DNA from 2 places in the Cohnella sp. LGH genome. Region 1 is predicted to be linked to the other one. Evidence: predicted binding sites of a transcription regulator. Region 1 holds the regulator's gene; the other holds the start of a gene.
The links. The regulator CtsR, encoded in region 1, represses protease genes until heat stress. The targets are predictions, from matches to a motif close to ATGGTCAATAAAGGTCAAACA.
Positions count from the first base shown of each region.

Region 2: clpP (ATP-dependent Clp endopeptidase proteolytic subunit ClpP) is a predicted target of CtsR. The motif match lies at 2,742-2,762, and genes of this name have one in related genera.

Region 1 covers NZ_CP072117.1:7,926,622-7,933,314, forward strand. The annotation lists gene J4772_RS32700 (hypothetical protein) at 203-610, shown strand; gene J4772_RS32705 (ATP-dependent Clp protease ATP-binding subunit) at 803-3,250, opposite strand; gene J4772_RS32710 (protein arginine kinase) at 3,286-4,350, opposite strand; gene J4772_RS32715 (protein-arginine kinase activator protein McsA) at 4,368-4,871, opposite strand; gene J4772_RS32720 (CtsR family transcriptional regulator) at 4,891-5,352, opposite strand; gene J4772_RS32725 (glycosyltransferase family 4 protein) at 5,562-6,683, opposite strand.
Region 2 covers NZ_CP072117.1:7,825,832-7,832,524, forward strand. The annotation lists gene J4772_RS32105 (glycosyl hydrolase) at 1-1,163, opposite strand, end outside; gene J4772_RS32110 (AraC family transcriptional regulator) at 1,258-2,196, opposite strand; tRNA gene J4772_RS32115 (tRNA-Arg) at 2,589-2,663, shown strand; gene clpP (ATP-dependent Clp endopeptidase proteolytic subunit ClpP) at 2,817-3,401, shown strand; gene J4772_RS32125 (sporulation histidine kinase inhibitor Sda) at 3,628-3,882, shown strand; gene J4772_RS32130 (SIMPL domain-containing protein) at 4,053-4,814, opposite strand; gene J4772_RS32135 (HPr family phosphocarrier protein) at 4,936-5,205, opposite strand; gene whiA (DNA-binding protein WhiA) at 5,308-6,243, opposite strand; gene yvcK (gluconeogenesis factor YvcK family protein) at 6,251-6,693, opposite strand, start outside.

The DNA of each region.
Region 1 (6,693 bases):
ACTAAAAGCTATTATACTCCTGTTGCCGTCATTTTAACAATTTACAAAAATGTGAACGGAGACACTCCCCCGTTTTGAGAAACCCGCCGGGACTTATGGCCTGTCGCGAATAAAAATGTAGTATCGCTCATGCCGATTCATCCTGTCTTTTCCAGTGGCCAAGCATATGATGTGTTATCCGACAAGGAAAGGAGGTCATGATATGACGACGTTATTCAATTACAACGCGACCGTAGTCACTCCGATTGCCGGAGGGACAAACATTGCGGTCCCGCTGACCCCGGCCAAAACGGACATCGCTTCCGTCATCGTCAGCGTTCCGAATACGGTGCCCCGATATGTTCAAATCGTTGCAACGGTCGGCATCCAGAGCAATCCGGGTTCCGGGTCCGTTCTGTATCGCATTCGTCGCGGAGGTACAGAAATCTATTATTCCCGGATCGGCATCGAAGCTTCGTTCACCACGTTCCAATTGAACTCCTTGCTGACCATCGATGGAAACTCTCCTTCCGGCCCTCAGATTTATACGCTTTCTATCGAGAGCGTAACTCCCGGATTGACCGTTGCCGTCATAGGTCCCGTAGAAATCAGCGCCTCTTCTTTCGGCTAATGCGCGTCCGGATTCGTTCCCGAGTCGCGGCATCGCCCGAACGGCGGCGCGGTCCGACCGCGCAAATCCCCCGAGCGATTACCGCACGAGGACTGTCCGCGTCCATTCGTCCGAGGACGAAACTTGAGGGACGACGCCATAAAAAAAACCGTTCCAGGCGCGAGCCTTACGGAACGGTTTTTTTATGGCGTCTTAAGCCTTGGACAGCTCAATCTCGCCTTTCAGTTTAACTACGAGACTTCCATTCTCCTCGTCGATAACAAGAGCGTGGCCTTTGGCGATTTTGCCGAGCAGCAAATCCTCCGACAGCCGATCCTCGATATGCTTCTGGATCGCTCTGCGCAGCGGACGCGCTCCATATTGCGGATCGTAGCCTTCCTTCGCCAGGAACGCTTTGGCCGAGTCGGTCAGCTCGAAGCTGACGTTGTGCTCGACAAGGCGCTTGCGAAGATCGTCGGCCATCAGCGTTACGATCTGAGCGATGTGCTCCTCGTTCAGAGGGTGGAACACGATCGATTCGTCGATCCGGTTCAGGAACTCCGGACGGAACGACTTCTTCAGCTCCGCCAGCACCTTCTCCTTCATGTTCTGATAGTCGCGTCCCGCATCCTGCGCGGCGGTGAAGCCGAGCGTGGAGTTTTTCCGGATCTGCTCCGCGCCTACGTTGGACGTCATGATGATCAGCGTGTTGCGGAAGTCTACCGAACGACCCTTGGAATCGGTCAGACGGCCGTCTTCCAGCACTTGCAGCAAAATATTAAACACTTCCGGATGCGCCTTCTCGATCTCGTCCAGCAGCACGACCGAGTACGGCTTACGGCGCACTTTCTCGGTCAGTTGGCCGCCTTCGTCATAACCGACGTATCCCGGAGGCGCTCCGACGAGGCGGGACGTGGAGTGCTTCTCCATGTACTCCGACATGTCGATGCGGATAACCGCGTTCTCGTCTCCGAACATGGCCTCCGCAATCGCGCGGGCCAGCTCGGTCTTGCCGACACCCGTAGGTCCGAGGAAAATGAAGGAGCCCATCGGACGCTTCGGATCCTTGAGTCCGGCGCGAGCGCGGCGAATGGCGCGGGACACCGATTTAACGGCTTCCTCCTGGCCGATGACGCGATCGTGCAGAATGCTTTCCATCTTCAGCAGGCGCTCCGTCTCCTCCTCCGCCAGCTTGCTGACCGGGATGCCGGTCCAGCTTGCCACAACCTGAGCGATATCCTCAGGCGTCACTTCGGAATCGGTGCGGCCTTGCTTTTCCTTCCACTGGTTTTTCGTGAAATCCAGCTCTTCGCGGATTTTCTGCTCGGTATCGCGCAGAGCGGCCGCTTTCTCGAACTCCTGGCTTTGAACGGCGGCGTCCTTCTCCTTGCGGATGTCCTCCAGACGCGTCTCAAGCTGCTTTAGATTAGGCGGAACCGTGTAGGAATTCAGCCGAACCTTGGAGCCGGCTTCGTCGATCAAGTCGATCGCTTTGTCCGGCAGGAACCGGTCGGGAATGTAGCGATCGGACAGCTTCACCGCCGCATCGATCGCCTCGTCGGTAATTTTCACCCGGTGATGCGCTTCGTAGCGATCGCGCAGCCCAAGCAGAATTTGCACCGCTTCTTCCGGAGTCGGCTGATCCACCGTAATCGGCTGGAACCGGCGCTCCAGAGCCGCATCCTTCTCGATATATTTGCGATATTCGTCCAGCGTCGTCGCGCCGATGCACTGCAGTTCGCCGCGTGCCAGCGCCGGCTTCAAAATGTTGGAGGCGTCGATCGCGCCTTCCGCGCCGCCCGCTCCGATGAGCGTATGCAGCTCGTCGATGAATAGGATGACGTTGCCGGCTTGACGAATTTCGTCCATGATTTTTTTCAGACGGTCCTCGAACTCGCCGCGGTACTTCGTGCCTGCGACGACCGAGCCCATATCCAGCGTCATGACGCGCTTATCGCGCAGCGTCTCGGGAATTTCGTTGTTGACGATGCGTTGGGCCAGCCCTTCGGCGATCGCCGTTTTGCCGACGCCCGGCTCCCCGATCAGCACCGGGTTGTTTTTCGTCCGGCGGGAAAGCACTTGGATGACGCGCTCGATTTCCTTCTGCCGTCCGATGACGGGGTCAATATTGCCTTCCCGCGCGCTTGCGGTCAAGTCGCGGGCCAGGCCGTCCAGCGTCGGGGTGCTGACATTGGCGGACGGACCGTGGTTCGGCGATGCGTTCTCGTTGCTGCCGAGCAGCTGAAGCACTTGCTGGCGCGCCTTGTTCAAGCTGATGCCCAGATTGTTCAGCACCCGGGCGGCGACGCCTTCGCCTTCGCGAATGAGTCCGAGCAAAATATGCTCCGTGCCGACGTAAGTGTGGCCGAGCTTACGCGCCTCGTCCATCGACAGTTCGATGACCTTCTTCGCTCGAGGCGTATAAGCAATGTTCGTCGGCTGCTCCTGTCCGCGGCCGATGAGCGATTCCACCTCGTCCTGAATTTTCTCCAATCCCAATCCGAGAGCGATCAGCGCCTTGGCGGCGATGCTCTCCCCTTCCCGAATCAAGCCGAGAAGAATATGCTCCGTACCGATATTGTTGTGTCCCAACCGCACTGCTTCTTCCTGGGCCAGGGCCAACACCTTCTGCGCGCGTTCCGTAAATCTGCCAAACATCATGAGACACACCTCCTAATAAATTTAGAATAAAACATTTATGAAAGAGTTGCCAGTCGAGTGCGGATTAATTCCGCCCGCGACTTATCGCGATCCTCCGGGCTCATCGCTTCCCCAAACGTCAATTGCAGGAAGCCCGGCTGCGTCGAGACGAGCAATTCGTTCAATGCGTGCGGCTCAACCTCCGGCAGCAGCCCCAGATGGGAACCGAGGCGAATATCGGACAGGCGCTGCGCGGCTTCCTTCGAGTCGATGATCAGCGCCTGTGTCAAAACGCCGTACGATCTGCGCACGCGGTCCTCTACACGCAGCCTCGATTCGCCGAGCAGCTTCACCCGCGCCGACTTCTCGTGCTCGATGATCTGATGCGCTACCTGGAATAGATTGTCGATAATCTCCTGCTCCGACTGTCCGAGCGTCGCCTGGTTGGAGACTTGGAACAGGTTGCCCGTCGCTTCGCTGCCCTCGCCGTAGATGCCTCTGACGGCCAGCCCGACCTGCGTCACCGCCGACAAAATCCGGTTGATCTGTCCCGTCATGACGAGCGCGGGCAGGTGCATCATGACCGATACGCGTATGCCCGTGCCGACGTTGGTCGGACAGCTCGTTAAGTATCCGTGCTTCTCATCGAAGGCGTAATCAACCTGTTCCTCGAAAATATCGTCGATCTTGCTGGCCGAATCCCAAGCCTCATTCACCTGAAATCCCGGGTATAAACATTGAATGCGAAGATGGTCCTCTTCGTTAATCATTACACTAATATCTTCTTTTGGACTCAGAATCAGAGCCCCGTTGCGCGATTCATTCGCCAGATTGGGGCTGATCAGATGCTTCTCGACCAGCACCAGCTTCTCCAGCTCGGTCAGCTCCGCAAGCCGAATCTGATCGATCTTGCCCAAGCCGTTCAGCCGCCCGCTCTCCGCCACCCCGAGAAGCTGGTCCGCCGCCGACAGCGATTGTTCGGGACTGGCCATCAGCGGAAAAGGAATATTCCGCAAGTTGCGCGCGATTCGCACGCGGCTGCTGATCACGACCTCGGATTCGGGGCCTTCCCCTTTCATCCACTGACTGAGCGCTTGCTTCGTGAATTTTCTTTTCGCCATCGTTCAACCCCTCCCTTTCATCCGCTCATTTCGCTCTCGAGCTCGCGGATCCGGTCTCGCAGCTGCGCGGCGGTCTCGAAATCCTCCCGCTCGATCCTGCCCTGCATTTCCTTCTTCAGCCGCTCGATTTCGCGCTTCGTCTTCAAGTGACCGGCCGCCCGCTTCGGCATTTTGCCAACGTGGACCGTGCTGCCGTGTACCCGCTTCAGAAGCGGATCTAGCCGCTCGGAGAATTGCTTGTAGCACTCGCTGCACCCGAAACGTCCTACCTTGCTGAACTGAGTATAGGTCATCCCGCAAGCTTCGCACTTAACCGCCGGCTTGACCGTCTGGTTCCGGGGCTCGAAGTCGAGCAATCCGGAAAGCAGATTATGAATGGAAAATCCTCCGGCCGTCCCGGGAAGCATCTCCCCTTTGTCCCTGGCGCACGTCTCGCAGATGTGCAGCTCGGTTTTCTCCCCGTTGACGAACTTCGTAAAATGAAGCGTAGCCGGCCGTTTGCCGCATTCCTGGCACTGCATAGCCTTCTTCCTCCTCCCGTCATTTCGCAAGCAAGGCGATCAGCATCGCCTTGAGCAGCTTCGCCCGAATCTCGTCTCTGACCGGAAGCTTAAGCGCCAACGCATCCCGCGAGACGGCCGCCTTCAGCAAATGCGCTTCCCTCTCGGTCAGAAACCGGGCCTCCTCCAACTGGTAAATCAGACCCTCCGCGGTTGTCTGGTCGATCCGTTCCCCGACCGTCTGACGGATATGGCGCTGTACGGCCTCGACCGACGGCAGGCTCACGCGCTGAATACGGATGTAGCCTCCGCCTCCGCGTTTGCTTTCCACGTAGTAGCCCTTCTCAAGCGTGAACCTCGTGCTGATTACATAATTGATCTGCGACGGCACGCAGGAGAATCTGTCGGCCAGCTCGCTCCGCTGAATTTCAATAGCGCCTGCCTGGCTGTTCTCCAGACTCTGCTTAAGGTAGTGTTCGATAAGATCGGAAATATTACGCAACGTCCAACCTCCTTTCTTCGATCCAAGCCGGCATAGCCGGTTAGTCAATGAGGGGTGGATCTGACTTTGACTTTCTTTGACTATAACTTTATTATACGCCGCTTTTTGAAAAATGCAACTTCGCATGCACGAGATTCCGATGCTGCGGAAAAAGCAAAAAAAGCTGCCCGGATTCACGAGGCCGCATCGCCTCCCGGACAGCCATGCTTTTATCCGCTTCGACCCGGTTCCGGACCGTTCCTTCGCTTCTCCAACCGCTCCCGGATCTTCTCGCCAACCGCTTCCGGGGAAAAAAAAGTTCGGATCGTTCTCTGTCCGTTGCTGGCGATCCGCCGTCTCCATTCCTCGTCGTACACTGCTTTCCACATGAGATGGACGGCATGCTCCTGATCGGGCTCCGCCCATTGCTGGTGCGCCTTATACGGGCCGTAGTGGGTTCCGATCCGGGTTAGACGATAGCGCACCGCACCTGAGTTCATCTCGTCCATAAAATCCGCGTTGCCCGACCAATGCGTTCCGATGACCGGTTTGCCAAGATACATCGCTTCAGCCAGAGGCAGGCCGAAGCCTTCGGAGCGATGCAACGCAATGTAGCAATCCGCGCAAGCAAGCAGAGCGTTGGCTTCGGAGCGGCTGAGCACCCGATCGACGATCCGCACGTTCGGCAGTCCCTCCGCCTCCTGCTGCAGATTGTCGACCTCCGCCTGCTGTGGATTGTTCATTTTGATAACCAGCCCGGCCTGCATACCGTATCGCTCGACAGCTAAGCGATAAGCCCTCAGAACGGCCGACGGATTTTTGCGCGAAGAATAGCTGTAAGTATCGTACATGCATAGGAACAGAAACTTTTTCTCCGGCAGGCCGAACGATTTCCGCTGGACGTCTTGGGGAACCTCCACTCGAATGCCATGAGGGACGACGTAGACGGGAACGGGGGATTTGCGCGCCACGCTGTCCCGGACGAAGGCCGAAGGAACCCATACTTCGTCCAAATGACGAAAGCCTTCGGCGTATTCGTCGGGAAACTCCGGAAGCTCCCAGTGCCAGTAACCGATGTTCGTTCTTCCCCCGAACCATTCCTCTCCAAGCTCCGAATAGGCGAGCGGCATCCGATCGGCATTGATGTGAAACAGATTGACGGGGTAGAGCGGCGCGTCGATCTCGGCCGAGCTCCAGGACAAATCCCGATCGCGCGAAATATTGCCGCCCGAGTAGTTCAGAATGCCGAACGGAATTCCCGCTGCGCTCAGCGCCTTGGCCGCCAGCCTGCAGGACTCGCCGATCCCCATCTCATATCTCGCGTATCCGATCAGATTGACGCCAGGCAACATACCGTCCCCC
Region 2 (6,693 bases), 100 kb from region 1:
AAGTCGGGATAAGGACGATCACGATACGTTTTGAATTGCGGAAAATGCTCCTCGTAGGAGGAGCTCTTCTGCTCCGAATCGACCTGGCGCAGCACGAAATCGTAACCGCCCATATCGAAGTGCTTCGTCGTACGAAAAAAATGCCCGACGCCGAAGCCGTGATTCATATGCGCCCGATTATCCTCAACGACGTGCCCGATGAACTGCACTCCGTTCGCGTGGCACCAACGCTGGATGCGGGCGAAAAAGTTTTCCGAGAACAGCTTCGTAAGATGATCCATAAAATCGGTCCGGAAGCTTGCGGTATTCTCCTCGTCTTCGTCCAGCCACAGCGCTTCGACGCAGCCATACAGGTCGTATCCGCACCTCTGCTCGAAAGTATGCCGCACCGAACTCGGCCACGGGAAGCATGGCGTCTCCTCCCCGAATAGCACGTCGTAGGAACCGAAATTTTCAAAGCTGGTCTCGTCCCCGAAGAAGCCCTTCAAGGTCGTGCCCCAATATTCCGGAAAACGGCGCTTGGTCGCTTCGTAGGTAAGCTCGATAAAGCAGTCCGTCACTTCGGGCGACAGGTAATCGACCATCTTGTCGAACATACGCCCGCTCCACGAGGGCTTAACCCCGATGACATGGACCGTCCACGAAGCCGCCTCTCCCGCTTCCCGACGCTCGCGCGCCCATGCCTGCCATTCCGTCCATTGCGCGAATGCCGCCCGTTCTCCCCTCTCCTCAGGAACGCAGACGATTCTGAACAATTCCCCGTCCAGAGGCATGGCCTCGGGCTCTTCCCCTTCGGCGCTCCACAGGAAGCTCGTCTTCGTCAGCACCTGCATCCGATAATCGGGCATTCTCTCCAACACTTTGCCTCCGGCAATGCCTGACGGATAATATTCTTCGTCGAACATCCATACGTCCATGCCAAGCCTTCTCGCTTCGTCCAGACAGATGCCGACGTCCCTCCACCAGTCATCGCCCAAATAATCTGCGTGAGGGCGAGACTCGATGACGAAGCCGCCGCAGCCGCCCTCCTCCATCGCGCGGATCTCCCGCCGCAGCGCTTCCTCCGTCTCCTCTGGCGCTCCGTGCAGCCACAGCAACGGAAACAGGCTGCGCGGCGGTTCGTCGGAAACAAATCGCTCGCGCAGCAAGTCGGATGCTTTCATGAAAATGCCCTCCTCTGTCGATCATAAGCCGATTGTAGCAGTCGGCCGATTCGACCCGGGAGGGCGCAGCTATCGGATGAGGTGGACAATACGATCATTTTCCGGCGAGAAAGTGCTCGCGGTATTGCTTGGGGCTCATTCCTTCGCGCTGCCGGAACAAACGGCTGAAATACTTGCTGTCCTCGTAGCCGCAGACGAAAGCGATCTCCTTCACCGACAGCTCCGTCCCCAGCAGCAGCCGCGCCCCTTTCTCCATCCTGAGCTTGGTCGCATACTCCAGCGGCGGGAGCCCGGTCTGCTCCTTAAACAAGCGATGAAAATGAGGAGCGCTAAAGAACACTTCCTCTCGCCAACGATTGTGGATCTCGCCCGCGTCCGTGTTGTCCCTTACGGCATCGTGGATTTTCAGGATATAATCGGTAATCTCCGCTCTGCCCTTCGATTCCGTCTTCGTCTTCCTGTCGCCCAGCGACTCGTATGTCAGTTCGCCTTCCTGAAGCCCCGTCGCCAGAACCAGCAGCAGCCGCAGCATAGCAGACTGCAGTTCAAGCTTGCGGAGAGGCCGCTCCTGGCGGAACGCCTCGACGACGCTCTCGATCAACCTGCGGATTTCCTCTCCTACCCCGTCGATCCTCACCAGATTCGGCAGCCAGACGGAGCTCAAGCTTGATGCTTCCCCGGGAGCTTCGTCCGGGCGGATCGGTCCGGCCTCTTCCCCGACGATCTGCAGAAGCTCCTCTTCCGAACGAGGCTCCCAATCGAAATGAATCGCCCAATGCGCATAACCGGACGATGCGTCGAGGTCGTCCCGAAAAGAGTGCAGCACCCCCGGAGGGATCATAAGCAGGCTCCCTTCCTTGTAAGCATGGGGCCCGCTTTCCGTGTACAGGACTCCCCGTCCCTTGTCGACCAGAATAAACTCATGGTCGCGAATATAGCGAGAGGGTACCTTTAACGGGAAATCCGTATAATGAGCGAAGCGCACGTAAGGCCTGATCTCCCTGAATTGCGCCAATTGAACGAAGGGCGGCATCGTCTTTCATTCCCCTACTATAAGCTGTGTGATTGGTCTTTTATAACTTTTCGCAGAGGACGACCGGATTCCTCCTAGACTCTATAAGTTGAACCAATGAAGGGGAAGCCCATTACATTCCAAAAGAGATGATTTTGCCGACTTCAGACAGGTTGTTTTGAGCTGCTTGGATCGATAAGAACGATAGAGGTAAGCAGCCCAAAGCCAAAACTCGCGGCAAAACCATTCCCTTTCTCCATTCCACTGGGTCATCTCTTCAAGGTATCTCTGGTTCAACTTATATAGTGGACGATCCTTTTGTTCGCACCCGCTCCGAACTCCAAAATTTAAATGCCAAATCCCTTGCATTTTCAGCCTCCATCCCCTATAATAACTCTTGCTGTACTTAACGAGCGCCCGTGGTCCAACGGATATGACGCAGCCCTCCGAAGGCTGAGATTGAGGTTCGATTCCTCACGGGCGCGCCACCTATACAATTAACATACCGGCCGACTCGGCCGGTTTTTTTGTATTCTCTCGATCGATGAAACGCTCCACGCAAATCAACTTTGACTTTCTTTGACTTTTGCACTCGAATTCGCTATGATAAAAAAACCAATACATGAGGAGGGACGCCAAACATGAGTTTTGTACCTATGGTTGTCGAGCAAACCAATCGAGGAGAGCGGGCTTATGATATCTATTCCCGCTTATTGAAAGATCGAATCGTATTTCTGGGCACACAGGTGAACGACGTAGTCGCCAACTCCATCATCGCTCAGCTGCTGTTCCTGGCGGCCGAAGATCCGGAAAAGGACATCCACCTCTACATCAACAGCCCGGGCGGTTCGATTACGGCCGGAATGGCCATATACGACACGATGCAGTTCATCAAGCCGGACGTCTCCACGATCTGCGTAGGCATGGCCGCATCGATGGGCGCATTCCTGCTCGCCGCCGGCGCGAAGGGCAAGCGTTTCGCCCTGCCGAACAGCGAAGTGATGATCCACCAGCCGCTCGGAGGAGCCGAAGGCCAAGCCAGCGACATCGAAATCCGCGCGCGCAGAATACTGAAGCTGCGGGATAAGCTGAACGGCATTCTCGCCGAACGCACAGGTCAGCCTTTGGAGAGAATCGAGAAGGATACCGACCGCGACAATTTCATGGAAGCCGAAGTCGCTCGCGAATACGGACTGATCGATAAAGTCATCGACAAAGTCAATTAATCCGCTTCACCGCCAAGGAGCTGTTCCGCCTCGTCAAGAGGATGAGAACAGCTCCTTTTTTAACGAAAAATAAATAGCATAATTCCATATTTATGTCAATAAAAATTCAAAAGATTGAATGCCCTCTCTGCTAACCCGCCAAACCATGGTATCCTGTAAGATGTAGGATTCCATTTAGACCCAGTTCTAGCTATCTCTTAGGAACTTTGGAAGAGAGGAATTATGTATGCTCGAAAGACCGTATCCTTATTTAGTATCGTCCGAGACTCCGTCTGCGGCAGGCTGCGCGAACTCCGTTCCCGTAGACATGGTAGCAGCTCGTCGATTGAGCGATAAAGCATCCTTGCTTCGCCCGCTTAAAGATGAGCATCTGTTGGAAGTTTACAGAGAAGCCAAGAAGATGAATCTGTCTCACGAGTTCATCGAGTTGTTGGAAGAAGCGCTCTCTATTCGACAGTTGAGCCACTATAAGGAAGCCTAAATCTGCATCTTGTTATCGCACATCTTATTCCTGCCCGCCCGCCGGTCTTGGCGAGCGGTTTTATTTTTTTTCGAGGTGGGACAATCGTAAAAAGGCCGCCTCGCGCGCCGAAGGTTCCCTGAACGGGAATCCGATCGATGCGCGAGACGGCCTCTACCCAGCCATCCGCCTTACTGCATTTCGTATTGAACGGTCACCTGCGTGCTGATCTCGATCTGCCCCGATTGCACCGAGGAGGATGCACCGGCTGCCGAAGCCATTTCATTCATCATGACCTTCGCTTGGTCGCGGGCGTAAACAACCGGAACGTTGGCAACGTCGCCTTGCACGATGTTGACGACGCCCTTCAGCTGACGGTTGGCCGACGTCGCTAACACTCCTGCTTTAGCGGCCGCATTTTCCATCGCCTTCTTAAGCGCATCCAGCTCGTACTGCTCCTTCTTCTCCGTAGAGAATTGCACGCCGTCCAGACGATTCGCGCCGGATTCGGTCAGAGCGTCGAACAGCTTGCCGATGTCCGGAAGCTTACGGTAAGTCACTTGAAGCGAATGAACGGCAATATAGCCCTTCAGCACGCGTCCGTCCTTCTCCGTATAATCGTATTCCGGCTGTACGTCGAACCCGGTCGTCGTGACGTCCTTCTTGGCGATGCCGAACGTCTCGTACAGCGTCTTCTCCACTCCCGCGAACTGCTTGGCATTCGCTTGCTGAGCTTCCGTCGCTTTCTTCCCGCGCGTCTCGACCGCCAAGCGCAAATAGGCAACGTCCGGCTCCACCATTACCGAACCGTTGGCTCCGACTGTAATCGTGTAAGGCGCCGCTTGCGCAGTTTCAGCAGACACTGTATTCCCCTCCCCCTTAACAAATCCGAACCATCCAATCACCGCTGCGGCCAGTACGACCGACAACACCTGCAAAGCTCCTTTTTTCATGACCATGCCCCTTTCATCGGTTTGTCTTTATAAACGCGACGAGAGAGACAAATGTTTCACGCCTAGGACAAAAAATCCATAAACGCAAAAAGCCCCTCCAGGGGGCCTCATGCAGAACTTATTATTGATTTTCCAGTTCTTCCTTGCTCACAAGCTGCACTAAAGCGGTTACAGCCTGTTCTGCGTCCGAACCTTCCGCACTTATCGCAACTTCCGTCCCCGAGCTAATCGCCAGGCTCATAATGCCCATGATGCTCTTCGCGTTAACCTTCTTCTCGTCCTTCTCTACGAAGACGTCGGAAGAAAATTTATTGGCCTCTTGCACGAATAGTGCCGCCGGTCTGGCGTGAAGACCTGTCTTAAGCCGAACGACTACCGGCTGTCTCGTCATGGACCGGATACCCCCTATCTTTAATTCGTCCCACTAGTCGGGACCTCCCGTACTCCAGCTCTACATCATTATAACATTGATATGAACAAATGCGCCATACGGTTATGCCCCGCCGTTTCGGATTTTTTCCGCCAGTTCGTCGAGCTTGCGGAGCCGATGGTTGACGCCTGACTTACTGACTTGCCCTTTCAGCAGATCTCCGACTTCCTTCAAGTTAATATCGGGATGCTGAAGTCTGACTTCGGCTACCTCCCGCAGCTTGTCGGGAAGATTGTGCAATCCGACTTCTTTGGCGAGCAGCTTGATATTATCGATCTGCCGAACGGCGGCTCCGATCGTTTTGTTCAAGTTGGCCGTCTCGCAGTTGACGATGCGGTTCACGGAATTGCGCATGTCCCGCATAATGCGGACATCCTCGAATTTGAACAGCGCCTGATGCGCGCCGATGATGTTCAGAAATTCGATGATCTTCTCGCCTTCCTTGATGTAGAGGATAAACCCTTTCTTCCGCTCGATAAACCGGGCGTTCAGATGGAACCTGTTCGCCAGATCGACAAGCGCCTTGCAGTGCTCCTCGTACATCGACGAGATTTCCAGGTGATAAGACGAGCCTTCGGGATTGTTCACTGAGCCGCCCGCCAGGAACGCGCCCCGCAAATAAGCTTTCTTGCAGCAGCTTTTGCGCACAAGCTCCTTGTCGATGCTTGGATGGAACAGAAACCCTTCCGAGACGATGCTCAAATCGTTCAATATCGCTTCGGAGCCGGCCGGAATGCGCACGACATAGACGTTGTTTTTTTTCAGTCGCATTTTTTTACGAACGAGCAGTTCGGTCACGACTGTAAAATGACGCTTTAACAACGTATAGATCCGGCGCGATATGGCGGCGTTCTCCGTAGCGATGTCCAGCATGACCCTGCGGTTCGACAGCGAGATCGTACCGTTCATTCGAATCAGCGCCGACAGTTCCGCCCTTTCGCAGCAGCTGTCGCCCTCAAGCATCGTGAGCTCCTTTTTGGTCTGCGCTGCAAAAGACATGCCTTTGTCACCCCTTTCTGAGCATCCAGCCCTCGACCAGCTGGTAAATATGCTCGCTTAGTTTCTTCGCGTCATGACGCAAGTAAGTGCGGAACAGGACAAGCTTGTCTGCAATTACCTTGTAGCCTCGCCGGGTAACTTCCTCCAGATCGAGGTGAACCGCCTTGGACCCCTGTTCGGCGTACAAGCTTTCCACCTGCGGGGGAATTTCCCCATCGTTCACAATAACATAATCGAATAGATGATGGCCGATATGGGCGTGAACGGCGGCCAGGTGATCGCTGACGGAGTAATTGTCCGTCTCTCCCGGCTGCGTCATGACATTGCAGACGAACAGCTTAACCGCATCCGATTCCACGATCGCTTCCGCCAGCTCCGGTACGAGCAGATTCGGGATAATGCTCGTATATAGGCTTCCCGGACCGATCAGTATCGCATCCGCTTCCCGGA